3 regions of the Brevibacillus sp. Leaf182 genome follow, and region 3 is predicted to be linked to each of the others. Evidence: riboswitches for the same ligand, from Rfam matches in the RefSeq annotation. Region 3 holds a riboswitch; each other region holds the start of a gene.
What was found. A riboswitch is a leader RNA that binds a small molecule or an ion and turns the genes downstream of it on or off. The one in region 3 is predicted to bind S-adenosylmethionine.

Region 1 (4,161 bases), on a different contig from region 3:
TGCCGGCTCCTGAATGTCAAAAACCAGATTGAGGTTGCCATCCCCGATTTCGCGGCTGGTCAGCTCGGCTCCTTCGCTAAAAAGACCCGGTATTCCTTTTACGTACTCCACTGCTTCCTGTTCAGTCAATGCGCGATATGCCATGATTCCAAAACTCCCCTCTACGTATTTTTCCTCTATCTCTACTTGTTTTGTTTGAGTACCTGGAGCAATAAAAAGACCTCTTTTCCCGAAGAAAAGAGGTCGCTGTCGTCACGTGTAAGAACCGTGTTGATGTCCCCCTTATCTTCCAGACCACTTTTGTTTCTGCAGGAATTAGCACCGTGCATGTCGCCTGTCAATCAGTCGCTTCCTCGCGTCTGAATGGCGTCATGTCGGTTGCCGGGTATCATCGGGCCAGTCCCTCCACCTTCTCTGGATAAGGTATCCAAAACGTATTCGGTTTTTGATTTAGTTTGAATCATACAACCAACGCTTCCACGATGTCAACACCCTTTTGTGCAAAAATTCGCACCTTGCTATCAGTAGCTGTATTGTGTTCCGGATGCCGCAGGTCGCTCCCAATTCCACCAGTCTACCTTGCCAAGAAACGCTGCTGTTATCGACTTTTCGGACTTGAGCTTCAGTAGTTCTTTCGTAGGTCCAGTGAGGACGGCTCCGTAGATTCGCACTCCGTTTTGCTGCATGTAGTTGTATCGCTCTGCTATCTGTAGATCTCTGCCAAAGAGTAAGGATTTTCCGATATCGCGAGCCAGTTCTTCTTGCTCTGACAAATACCTCATCTCCTCCAGATAGTTTGCGATTACCTTGTCCCCATCCCCTTTTTCATATGCACCACCGTAATCCATTTCCCGCTGGGCAAATCCCCATACTTCCCCGGAACCAAACAGCACATCTCCGGCATCACTTTCAGCTTGCTTGAGCTCTACTCCTGTATCTACCGCAAACCAAACTGTATCTTGTCCAGAAGAGGTAACATGGCGGGTAACCAGTTTATAGTACTCGTCATACGTCAAAAAGTGATCAAAAGAAATCGCAAGCTGCGAAACGGTACCCTCGGGCAGCTTCTCCATCGTCGTCCAGGCAGCCGAAGTGAGAGACATGGTATCCTCCGTTTCCCCCTCTGTCGGATAACGGAAAAACAGCTTTTGCTCCCTGACCCCGTCCGTCCATTGCGGCTTGGCTTTCACGTTCCATAGCACATTCGTACTCTCAAATCGGCCCGCGTTCTTTTCTTCTCCCCCAACCCGCTCGCGTAGCTCCATGCTGATGTTTCCGTACAGCAATCCGACCTGTGAACCACTACTCCCCACTCTCACACCTGGTTGAGTAAAATTGACCATCGACTTCGCAACGCGGAACAGATCTTCATGCATCAGTGACCCAACCCAGCCATTCAGAATCAGCAACACAACTCCGGCCAAAAAGGGAAGCCCTATGGTGAATCCTGCGTTGGACAACCGATTTTTCCATTTCCCCCGTCGAACAATCGCACGCTGTTTTTCAGCCGACAGTGTTTCAGGCTGTTTTGTTTTCACGTTGTCCTCTCTCGTTTCTTCCCCCAACAAAAGCCTCTCCAACCGCTGTGCGTATTCCTCGTCAGCGGCTATTTCCTCCTCGAATTGTTTTGAATCTTCTCCCGCCATTTCCCCACGCAAATAAGCAAGCAGTCTTTGCTCGCGATCATCCTTGTTCATCACCGGTTTTCCTCCCTCCACAACTGCCGCATCTTTTGTCGCCCCCGAAACAAGGAACGCTTGACGTCTGCCAGCTCGATTCCGAGTACCTCTGCCATTTCCGCGTAGGAAAACTGCATGGCAAACAACAAAATGACCTGTCTCTGCTTTTCCGGAAGTTGCTCCAAATAGTCATGGGCCACTTCCCACAGCTCTTTGTTCACGACATGCTCTGCCGGATCAACCACCGAATGATCACGTCGCTCTGGCAAGGCTTCCACAAAGGCGAATCGTTGTTTCGTCTTCTTGCGATAACCGTCCACGAAAGCGTGATAGGCCACCTTGAACAGCCAGGGCCGTACTTTTTCCCCACGGTAGTCGTCCAAGGAAGAGAAGGCGCGACAAAAGGTTTCCTGTGTCAAATCCTCTGCCAGTCTCTCATCTCGTGTCAGCCGGAAAAGATAGCGGTAAATATCGTTTACATGCAGCTGGTACACATCCTCCAGACCTACTTTCCCAAGCCGTTCACACCCCTTCCTCCCTTACCACGAAAGAATTGCCAAAAAGTTTCACCTTCGTCTTATTTTTCTAATAATCCGCTGCACATTCTCTGCAAAAACAAAGATTGACTCCTGACAATGAACGTCATATCATGGGGGAAACGAATAACTCTTATCGCGAGCTGGCTGAGGGACTGGCCCTATGATGCCCGGCAACCGGCGCTATACCATGAATCGTACGCTGATGATGCGTACCTTGGATAGCGAAACGGTGCTAATTCCAACGGATAAGAGTCGAGATCGAGCTTTTTTGGCTCCTCTCGGCTACTGACCCGAGAGATGAGACGAGACGCTTTCCTAGTCGACAACCGCCTCCCCGCTCAATGGGGAGGCTTTTTTAATTTATACAAGGAGGATTAGACGTACCATGAGTGAACAACGTATCCTCGTCACCTATCTCACACAAGCAAAAGACTTGAACAAGAAAGCGCAGGCCATTGCTGTCGGCATGACAGTCGGTTCCTGGACGGACCTGCCGCTTGCCAAGCAAGCTGAGTTAGCGCCGTATCTTGGTGAAGCCGTGAGCGCGACACCACTTGAGACACTGGAAAACGGAGAAACACGCGGTTTGATTACCGTCAGCTATCCGACTCGTAATTTTACAGCAGACATTCCATCCTTGTTGACCGGAATATTCGGCAAACTATCGATGGACGGCAAGATCAAGCTCGTCGACATCGCTTTTCCTGACTCGTTCCTTCAGGCTTTTCCTGGACCGAAGTTCGGCATTGACGGTCTGCGCGAACGTTTAGCAGCACATAACCGACCGCTCTTGATGAGCATTTTCAAATCGTGCCTGGGCCTTCCTTTCGACGACCTGAAAACGCAATTCCGGGCACAAGCCTTGGGCGGAGTCGATCTGGTGAAAGATGACGAAATCTTCTTTGCAGATGACCGTGCTCCTTTTATCGAAAGGATCAAAGCGTTCAAGCAGATCGCTCAGGAGACCGAAGCCGAAACAGGCAAGCCCGTCCTCTATGCAGCCAACCTGACTGGACCTGTACATGAGCTGAACGAAAAAGCGAAACGTGCGGTAGATGCGGGTGCTGACTGCCTCTTGTTCAATGTGCTGGCCTTTGGCTTCGATGCCCTGCACCGTTTGGCAGCCGATCCTGATGTACACGTACCGATCATGGCGCATCCAGCATTGGCAGGCGCTTACTATCCATCACCCGACTACGGTATCGCCACCCCGCTTCTGCTCGGAACGTTGATGCGTGTAGCTGGGGCAGATTTGGTGCTCTTCCCATCTCCATATGGCAATGTCGCCTTGGACAAAACAGAAGCGTTGCAGCTCGCCAAGCATTTGACTGACCCGCTGAATGGTGTACGCCGTTCCTTCCCGGTTCCATCTGCCGGTATTCATCCGGGACTGGTTCCACAGCTTTATAAAGACTTCGGTCTGGATCAAATCGTCAATGCAGGAGGCGGAATCCACGGTCATCCCGGTGGAGCAACCGCAGGAGCAAAAGCATTCGTTGCTGCGATTGAGGCAGTCACCGCTAACCGAACACTGGAAGAAGCCGCCGCTGATTCACAAGAACTGGCGATCGCCCTAGAAAAGTGGGGTGGCGCACGATGAGCAAGAAGCTCGTCCTGTTCTGCGATTTCGACGGAACGATTACCGAAAAAGACAACATTGTAGCGATTGTCCGCAAGTTTGCTCCCCCTGAGTGGGAAGCCTTGACGGAGCAAATCCTTTCGCAAAAAATAAGCGTTCAGGAAGGAGTTGGCAAGCTGTTCCAACTCTTGCCCTCTTCCTTGCGCCAGGACATTATCGATTTTATTGTCCATGAAGCGACGATTCGCCTGGGATTTGCTGAATTCGTGAGCTATTGTCGCGAAGAAGGCATCGAGCTGTTGATCACGAGTGGCGGCATCGACTTTTTCCTGGAGCCTATCCTGGCACCTTTTGATCTCTCCGA
Region 2 (4,161 bases), on a different contig from region 3:
CTGCGGATGAATCGGAATGCGATACTGCTCACTCAGCGCCCGCACCTTGTCCTCCGCGTCCTTTCTTTTGAAAAAACCCGCTTGCTTCGGCTCGTATCCGATCACGATATTTTCAGTCACACTGAATTCTCCGAAGAGCATAAAGTGCTGGTGAACCATCCCGATCCCTTTTCGAATCGCATCCTCTGGTCCGCGAAAAACGACTGGCTTACCGTTTAACACGATCTCTCCCGACGTCGGCTGCTCCATCCCGTACAGCATCCGCATCAGTGTCGTTTTGCCCGCTCCATTTTCCCCGACAATCGCGTGGACTTCTCCTGCTGCCAGTGAGAACGACACCTTGTCGTTGGCGGTAAAATCTCCGTACTTCTTGGTCATGGCCCTCATTTCCAAGCGATCGGTCATTCCCACTCCCTCATTTCTGTACGTCCTTTTATGAAAATGGAAGACCGACTACACAGCCGTAGTCGGTCACATCCATCACTGTGCACAAGCTATAAATAAACGTTCAGCACCGAGCTACCTTTTTAAAACTGGTCTGGTACTTTGCGAGTGCCCGCTACAATCTCATCGCTGATCGCTTTCACTTTATCCACCACTTCTTGTCCAATAAAAGCATGCAAAGGCGTTTTGCTTTCGTGCGTTACATAGGTTACACCAACACCTTTTTCCTTCAGGCCGTACGCAACAACACCTGGTTTGAATGTTCCTTCTACAAAGGTCTTCACGGTTTCATAAGCTGCCGCGTCAGTCCCTTTCAATTGGGACAGAACAATATGCTCTGGATCAATCGTCGTACGGTCAACGTCCTGACCTGCTGTGAAGAAGCCTTTTTCCTTCGCTGCCTCGAAAACGCCAAGGTCGCCTACTGCTGCTGCACCGTTAATGAAGTCAGCGCCTTTGGAAGCTTGGAGCAAAGCCAATTCCTTCGCTTTTGCCGGGTCAGTGAAGCTACCTACATAGTTGACCATCAGCTCTGCTTTTGGATTCGTCGCTTTCAAGCCCTCTTCGAAGCCAACTGTCCATTTTTTCAACTGCGGGATATCAAGAGCGACAACCATGCCCACTTTGTTCGTTTTCGTTGCCAGACCTGCTGCTGCTCCCACCAGGTAAGCCGCTTCCTGCTCACGGAAGGTAACACTGCGAACGTTTGGCAAATCCACTACAGTATCAATAATCGCAAAATTACGGTCAGGATTTTCGGTAGCTACTTTTTTCAATGCATCCTCTGATGTAAAGGAAGAAGTGATGATCAAATCATAATTTTCTGCAACAGCCACGCGCAAATTCTCTTCAATCGCTCCATGGTCCGTAGATTCAATCGTTTTCACTTCTGCACCCAGCTCTTGTGCGGCTTTCTTCGCACCCTCATCCATTTGTTGGAAGAACGGATTCACACCGATTTTCTCGGGCAAAATCAAGGCAATTCGCTTTTTGGCTGCGCCCTCTTGTCCTGCTGCTTGTCCCCCTGGCTGATCAGCAGGTGCGCTTGTGCCAGTCGAGCACCCTGTTGCCAATACTGCGAATGTCGTTAATGCGAGCAATAGCTTCTTCATGATGTATCTCTCCCTATCCGAACTTTACGTTTTTCTTTATCCTATTAGGTAATGTACGGCTTTTTACCCATTTTTTCAATACCATTTACGAATATTCTCTTATAAAATTAATTCATCGTTCGTATATTCCCCCTCGTCTTTAACAAATACAACAAAAAAACTCTCCCCGGAGGAAGAGTTTGCGTACGTAGCCATTCTCTTCCTCATCTGTCAAAACCATGGTACAGGTTTTGCAGGAATTGGCACCTTTCTGTTCATGCATAGACATGATCAGTGGTTGCCGGGCATCATCGGGCCAGTCCCTCCGCCGCTCTTGATAAGGTAGGTGAATATATTTAGTTACAATGGAATTCATTCTAGCAGAACGGTTCAAAAATGCAATTCTTTTTTCTCAATTCCAAACACTTCTAAAAGTACATCGAAGTTTAAAAAGTCGTCTTTTTAGCACCGAGAAATTGGCGAGAACCACGGCCCCTACTATTTTACGTGAAAGGTTTGCTGGAGACGATGAGACAACGTATTCAACTCGCCCAGCTCTTCCGTAATCTCACGCACTTTTTGATGCTGGTTTTCTGCTGTCGCAAACAGCTCTTCCAAGTTCGCTACGGATTCCTCGGTTACCGCTGTAATGGTCGACATCTCGATGGCAACTTCACCGGAACGCACTTTTACCCGGTCCATGCTGGAGCTTACTTGATCAGCCGCTTCCAGGAAGGCCATCATCCCCGCACGCACTGCTTCGATGGAGGCCACTGTTTTCACGGCCAGCTCTTGGCCTTTTGCAACAGACGTTTCCCCATTGCTCATATGCTGCACCGCATTCTCACTTTCCTGATGGAGAGATTTCAAAATGTCGGTAATTTCCTGCGTAGCTGTCGCGCTTTGTTCCGCCAGCTTGCGTACCTCATCCGCGACAACAGCAAATCCACGTCCATGCTCGCCTGCACGCGCCGATTCAATCGCTGCATTCAGCGCCAAGAGATTCGTTTGTGTCGCGATCTGATTAATCGCGCCGACAATTTCCTCTACGCGATTCGCCTGCCGATTGAGCTGGTGAATCGTAGAGGCTGCTACATTGACTGCCTGCACAATTTGCTCCATCTGCAAGGACAGCTCGTTCATCATCTGAACACTATCTATCAGACGACGGTTGTTTTGTTGCGATTCCGTTTTCATTGCATTGGTCTGTGTTGTGACTGCCTCGATTTCCTGGTCGATGGATTGAACCTCTTCTTCGATCTTCACCGTAGAATTCGCCTGCGATTCCATACCGACGGCGACTTCCTTGAAGGCTACCATCATTTCATCTGTATTGCGCTTCGTACCTTCCGCATGCTCATGAACATGATCGCTTGTACGATCCAGTTGCTCCGTCATTTCCTTGATGTTCAAAAGCATTTCTTCCAGACGGCGCTCCTTCTCTTCCGCTTCCTGCCTTGCGTCGTGCGCTTTTTGCAGGGAGGCTTGTCCGGCGAGACACAGATACGTGACGGCTCCCATCATCATGAGAATCGCTACGATCCGCACACCCAGATTAAGCTCGGAAAAATCACCGTTGAAAATCTCGTACGTTCCCGTATAAAACCCGACAACCGTGACGACGATTTGGGCAATTCCCGCTGTTACTACCAGCTTCCAGTCCAAATAGGCTGCCAAAAAGCCCATGACGATGAAGGCGAGGAACGAAACCTCTTGATAAGTGGTAAAGTGATCGAATGAAATCGCATAAAACATGAGTCCGATTGCTACCAGATAACGAATCACATGACTATCTTTGCGAATGAAATAATACGGCGAAACAATTAAAGTGACCAGCAATCCCAAGGACGTCACTTTCCAGAAGTTCACATCCATTTGGTAGGCAATGAGTCCCGCCATCCATAAATGATTCCATAGGATGAAAATCATAAAGCCTTCTTTGTCAGTCAAGGTATTGCGAATCAATTGAATCATAATTGCCCCCCTTTTTCCTATTACTTATGTATCGGATTCTTTCCCCATTATATAGCCAAACCTTTGCCAAATTTGTGAAAAAAGTGAGAACAGCCAAAAACAATTTCGAATAGGCTATTACACAACTCACACGTACAGGAGGCAACCGGAGAAAAGTGGAACTCAATCAATTGCCAGCTACTGTGCTGACACGGACGATTAGCCGTCCGAACACCACGATTTACTATCCCCAATTGGCAGGCTTATCCAATCAGCAAGCAGAAAAAGAGATCAACCGGGCGATTTCTCAAACGGTTCAAGGCTTAATTCACGAGCAGCAACGAGTCCAGGTGCCGGGAAATACAGAAATGCAAGGAAGCTACGAGATCAAGACAAACGAACGCGGTATTTTCAGCGTCGTGTTGAGCAACTACGCCTACACACCGCAAATGGCTCACGGCATGACCTTCCTCGGGTCGATCACCGCAGATATCCAAACAGGCAAGCTGTATACGCTGCGGGAATTGTTCAAGCCAGGAAGCGATTACGTCAAGGTGATTTCTGAAAACATCAAGCGTCAAATCAAAGAAAGAAACATCCCCACACTCAATGGCTTTACTTCAATTAAGCCCGATCAAGATTATTACCTCGCAGACAAAGCACTGGTCATCTA
Region 3 (4,161 bases):
CCTGCAACTCCCTCATCAGACGAAGAATCTGTGCCTGAATGGTCACGTCGAGCGCTGTCGTCGGTTCGTCGGCGACAACCAACTGCGGTTGGCAAGCAAGCGCCATAGCGATTCCAACACGCTGCCGCATGCCTCCGCTTAGCTCGTGCGGATATTGTTCAAAACGCCTCGCCGCTTCCGGAATGCCCACTCTCTCTAGCAGTTTCAGTGTCTCTTCCTTTGCTTGCGACTTCGTCTGCTTTCGATGTTTGATCAGCCCTTCCGCAATCTGTAAACCGATTTTCATCGTGGGGTTCAGCGAAGTCATCGGGTCTTGGAAAATCATGCCGATCTGCGAGCCGCGAACCTGCTGCCATTCCAGCTTCGTCAGCCCAGTCAGTTCACGCCCGCGAAACCGAATGCTGCCACCTTTTACCTGACCGGATCGCGGCGGAATCATCCCCATCAATGCCCGAGCAGTCACACTTTTTCCGCATCCGCTTTCCCCGACAATCGCCAGCGTCTCTCCTTCCTTCACAGAAAAGGAAACCCCTCTTACTGCCTGCACCTCTCCACCGTACGTGCGAAAGGAGACGCGTAGCTGATCTACTTCCAACAATGGTTTCACGATGTACTCCTCCTCATTTCCTGATCCGCGGGTCCAGTGCGTCCTGCAAACCGTCCCCGAGTGCATTGCACGCGAACATGGTAAGCGAAATCATGAATCCCGGAAAAAACAGCCGCCACCACTGTCCGCTCAGCATAACCGCCAGCGCGTCGTTAGCCATGGTTCCCCAGCTAGCGGTTGGCGCCTGTACACCCAGCCCAAGAAAGCTGAGAAACGATTCGGCGAAAATCGCGTGCGGGATCGTAAAAGTCAGGTTGACGATGATGACGCCGATCGTATTCGGCAGCAGATGCTTCCTGATGATTTTGGCATGCGAGGTACCCAGCTTTTCTGCCGCCAGTACAAACTCCTGACGCTTGATCTGCATGATTTGCCCTCTGACCAGGCGCGCCATGCCGACCCAGCCGGTTAGTGAAAGGGCAATAATGATCGTTGTGAGACCAGGCTCCAGAACCACCATCAGCAGGATTACCACTAGCAGATACGGAATGCTGTATAGAATTTCAGCTAACCGCATCAGGATGTTGTCCACACGATCTCCCAGCTTGTTCCTCCCTGCCATGTAACCAGATATCCCGCCGATGATTACGCCGATCACTAGGTCAATGGCAGCTGCCGCCACACCAATAAACAAAGAGATTTGACCACCTACCCAGGTACGTGCCCACATGTCCCGACCCAAGTCATCCGTTCCAAACCAGTGCTCGCCCGACAGTGGCAGATTACCCTTCGTCAATGACTGTTCATGCGGGCTATGGGGTACGAGCATCGGTCCGATGATCGAGAGAGTCACCACTGCTGCGAGCAGGAAAAACCCGAGCATGGCCAGCTTGTTGTGGAATACTCGCTGCAATACCTCCTGCCAGTACCCTAGGCTGGGACGTTCGCGAATTCCTTCGGATAGTCGGTTTCGGTCTACTGGTCGAAACAGGGAGTCTAGCTGTGTTGCCTGATTGGCCATGTCGTTACTTCCCTCCACTCGTCAATCTGATGCGCGGGTCAATCACCCGATACAGCAGGTCGATGATGTACAAAGTAAAAATGAGCACAAAGCTGTAAAACACGGTCGTCCCCAAAATAACGGGGTAATCGCGGTTAAAAATGCTTTCCACGAAGTATTTGCCGAGCCCGGGAATGGCGAAAATCTTTTCCACCACAAAGGTTCCGGTCATCAGGTTGGCAAACAGTGGTCCGATAAAGGTAAGAACCGGCAGTATGGCATTGCGCATCCCGTGTCTAATGACAATGGAAAAGGTGCCAAGCCCTTTCGCCTCCGCCGTACTTATGTATTCCTGTTGCCAAACCTCAAGCATGCTGGCTCGTACGAAACGAGCGATAATGGCAAGCGGACCGATAGCGAGCGCAAGCGTTGGAAGAATCGAGTGTTCCCAGCTCCCCCACGCAGCAACAGGAAGAAGCTCCCATTTGACCGCCAAGTACTTAATCAACAGTGGCGCCAGAATAAAACTGGGGACAGAGATCCCGATGATGGCTGCAAACATAGATAAGAAATCCAGCGTTCGATTGTGATAGAGTGCCGCTACGATTCCGAGTGTGATTCCACCTGCCAGCGCGACAATAAACGACTGGAGTCCCAGAACAGCCGAGGCGGGAAATCCCTCTGCAATCAACGTGTTCACATCCCTCGTCTTGGACTGGATAGATGGCCCCAAGTCAAACTGTAGTAAACCTTTCAGATAGAGCAGGTACTGTACCGTGATTGGCTGATCCAGGTTGTACTCCGCCCGCATGTTCTTTACCACTTCTTCTGGAAGCATTTTGGCGTCAGACGCGAACGGGTCACCCGGAATCAGGTGCATGGTCACAAACGTCACCGTGACAATAATCCACAGCGTAACGATCATAAGAAAGCCACGCTTGACCGCATAATGAAGCACATTGTTTCCTCCTTTGTATAATAGTAAGTAAATAGATGTGAATACTACGAATTATAAATACAGAAAACCCCTCTCCGAAAAGAAGAGGGGTAATTGCACGGTTCCCACCTTCTCATCTCGCAGAATTACTCCGCAGGAATTAGCACCGTAAGGTCAATTAGACCAAGGTTGCCGGGTTTCATCGGGCCAGTCCCTCCACCACTCTCGATAAGAATGTTCTATGAAATTTTGTTTCATCGTAAAATTCTTTTTTATCTTATCATTTTACTCGGATATGTCAATGCTGTTCAATGACAATTGATTTTTCTTTATTTTATTTATGAAAAAAGTAAATCTTCACACACGTTTGAATAGGAGGATGTCAGCCCAAATCTTAATCGTGGTGGCTAGGATCAACAAGGCAAGAATGGTTTGGAGAATCCGTGTGTCCAAACGTTTGCTGACCATCGTACCCAGTGGCGCTGCCATGATACTGGCGATTACCATGATCACGGATGGCCACAGCAATATGTCCCCCGCCATCCCTTTCCCTACCGTCGAACCGATGGAAGAAAGAAAGGTAATGGCAAGAGATGAAGCTATTGTAACCCTTGTCGGGATCTTAAGGATGATCAACATGATGGGAACCAAAATAAAAGCGCCAGCAGCTCCGACAATTCCTGAGGCGCCTCCGACAATCAAAGCGGATAATACGGCTGTAGGTTTATGAAAGAGAACCTCTGTCTGTTCTCGCTCGTCCACTCGCTTTTTTGGCAGGAACATCAAGATTACAGCAAGGGTAGCCAGGATGGCGTAAACGATATTGATGGCTTCTGCCGAAAGATATTTTCCTCCATATCCCCCAAGCAAGCTCCCGACAATAATTGAACTTCCCATATACAGTACGAGTTGGTAATGAATAAGCTTATCTTTGCGCAGAGTCCAAACAGCAGCTAGGGTGGCAAAAAATACTTGGACTGCACTTATTCCGGATACCTCGTGAGCTGTGTAAGCAACGAATCCAAAGGCGGGCGGAATGTACAGAAGCATCGGATACTTGATGATGGAGCCCCCGATTCCGACGAGACCAGAGATAAATGATCCCGCGAAACCGATAACAAACAGTGTGATCACAAGGTCGATAGTCATACGCTCACCCTTTGCAACACCTCACTTCGTTTTATCCTCGTTCTACAACTGCCAAGCCATCTATTTGCCATCTCAAGATTCCGCCGCTCAAATTCATGACATCCTTGAATCCATTTGCCTGAAGAATGCTTGCTCCAATAGCGGAACGAGCACCGGAACGGCACTGTACGAGAAGCGGCTTATCGTGAGGAATTTCCTCCAGCCGCATAGCGAGCGTACCGAGCATGATGTGCTGTGCATCTGGAATGTGTCCTTCCTTCCACTCAGAGAGATTACGTACATCTACTACGTGAACCTCTCCCTTTTTCACCTGTTCGGCAATCTCCAACGGTGTTACCTCTTTGATTGTCTCGAGTGCAGACACTTCGCCTTCCAGTAGCTTGCCGCTGTCGATAAAACCTGTGACATGATCAATCCCTACGGAATGCAAGGCTTGCAAAATCTCATCCAGCTCATCTGGGGTGCCCAGGATATGAACCGGGCGATCGTAATCGACGATCCAGCCCGCCCAGTTGGCAAATGACTTGT

Region 1: it holds a riboswitch for S-adenosylmethionine, as region 3 does, so the genes downstream of both, ASG16_RS08325 (2,3-diketo-5-methylthiopentyl-1-phosphate enolase) here and ASG16_RS27460 (ABC transporter permease) in region 3, are expected to answer to the same signal.
Region 2: it holds a riboswitch for S-adenosylmethionine, as region 3 does, so the genes downstream of both, ASG16_RS04260 (BMP family lipoprotein) here and ASG16_RS27460 (ABC transporter permease) in region 3, are expected to answer to the same signal.

Annotation. Positions count from the first base shown of each region.
Region 1 is NZ_LMPN02000018.1:112,652-116,812, forward strand. It holds gene mtnK (S-methyl-5-thioribose kinase) at 1-144, opposite strand, end outside; SAM riboswitch class I at 280-425, opposite strand; gene ASG16_RS08315 (anti-sigma factor) at 522-1,697, opposite strand; gene ASG16_RS08320 (sigma-70 family RNA polymerase sigma factor) at 1,697-2,173, opposite strand; SAM riboswitch class I at 2,346-2,522, shown strand; gene ASG16_RS08325 (2,3-diketo-5-methylthiopentyl-1-phosphate enolase) at 2,604-3,818, shown strand; gene ASG16_RS08330 (2-hydroxy-3-keto-5-methylthiopentenyl-1-phosphate phosphatase) at 3,815-4,161, shown strand, end outside.
Region 2 is NZ_LMPN02000015.1:290,049-294,209, forward strand. It holds gene ASG16_RS04255 (ABC transporter ATP-binding protein) at 1-405, opposite strand, end outside; gene ASG16_RS04260 (BMP family lipoprotein) at 528-1,556, opposite strand; SAM riboswitch class I at 1,757-1,879, opposite strand; gene ASG16_RS04265 (methyl-accepting chemotaxis protein) at 2,034-3,509, opposite strand; gene ASG16_RS04270 (PdaC/RsiV family protein) at 3,665-4,161, shown strand, end outside.
Region 3 is NZ_LMPN02000036.1:238,537-242,697, reverse strand. It holds gene ASG16_RS27470 (ABC transporter ATP-binding protein) at 1-607, opposite strand, end outside; gene ASG16_RS27465 (ABC transporter permease) at 621-1,568, opposite strand; gene ASG16_RS27460 (ABC transporter permease) at 1,573-2,505, opposite strand; SAM riboswitch class I at 2,615-2,719, opposite strand; gene ASG16_RS27455 (sulfite exporter TauE/SafE family protein) at 2,842-3,633, opposite strand; gene ASG16_RS27450 (MBL fold metallo-hydrolase) at 3,665-4,161, opposite strand, start outside.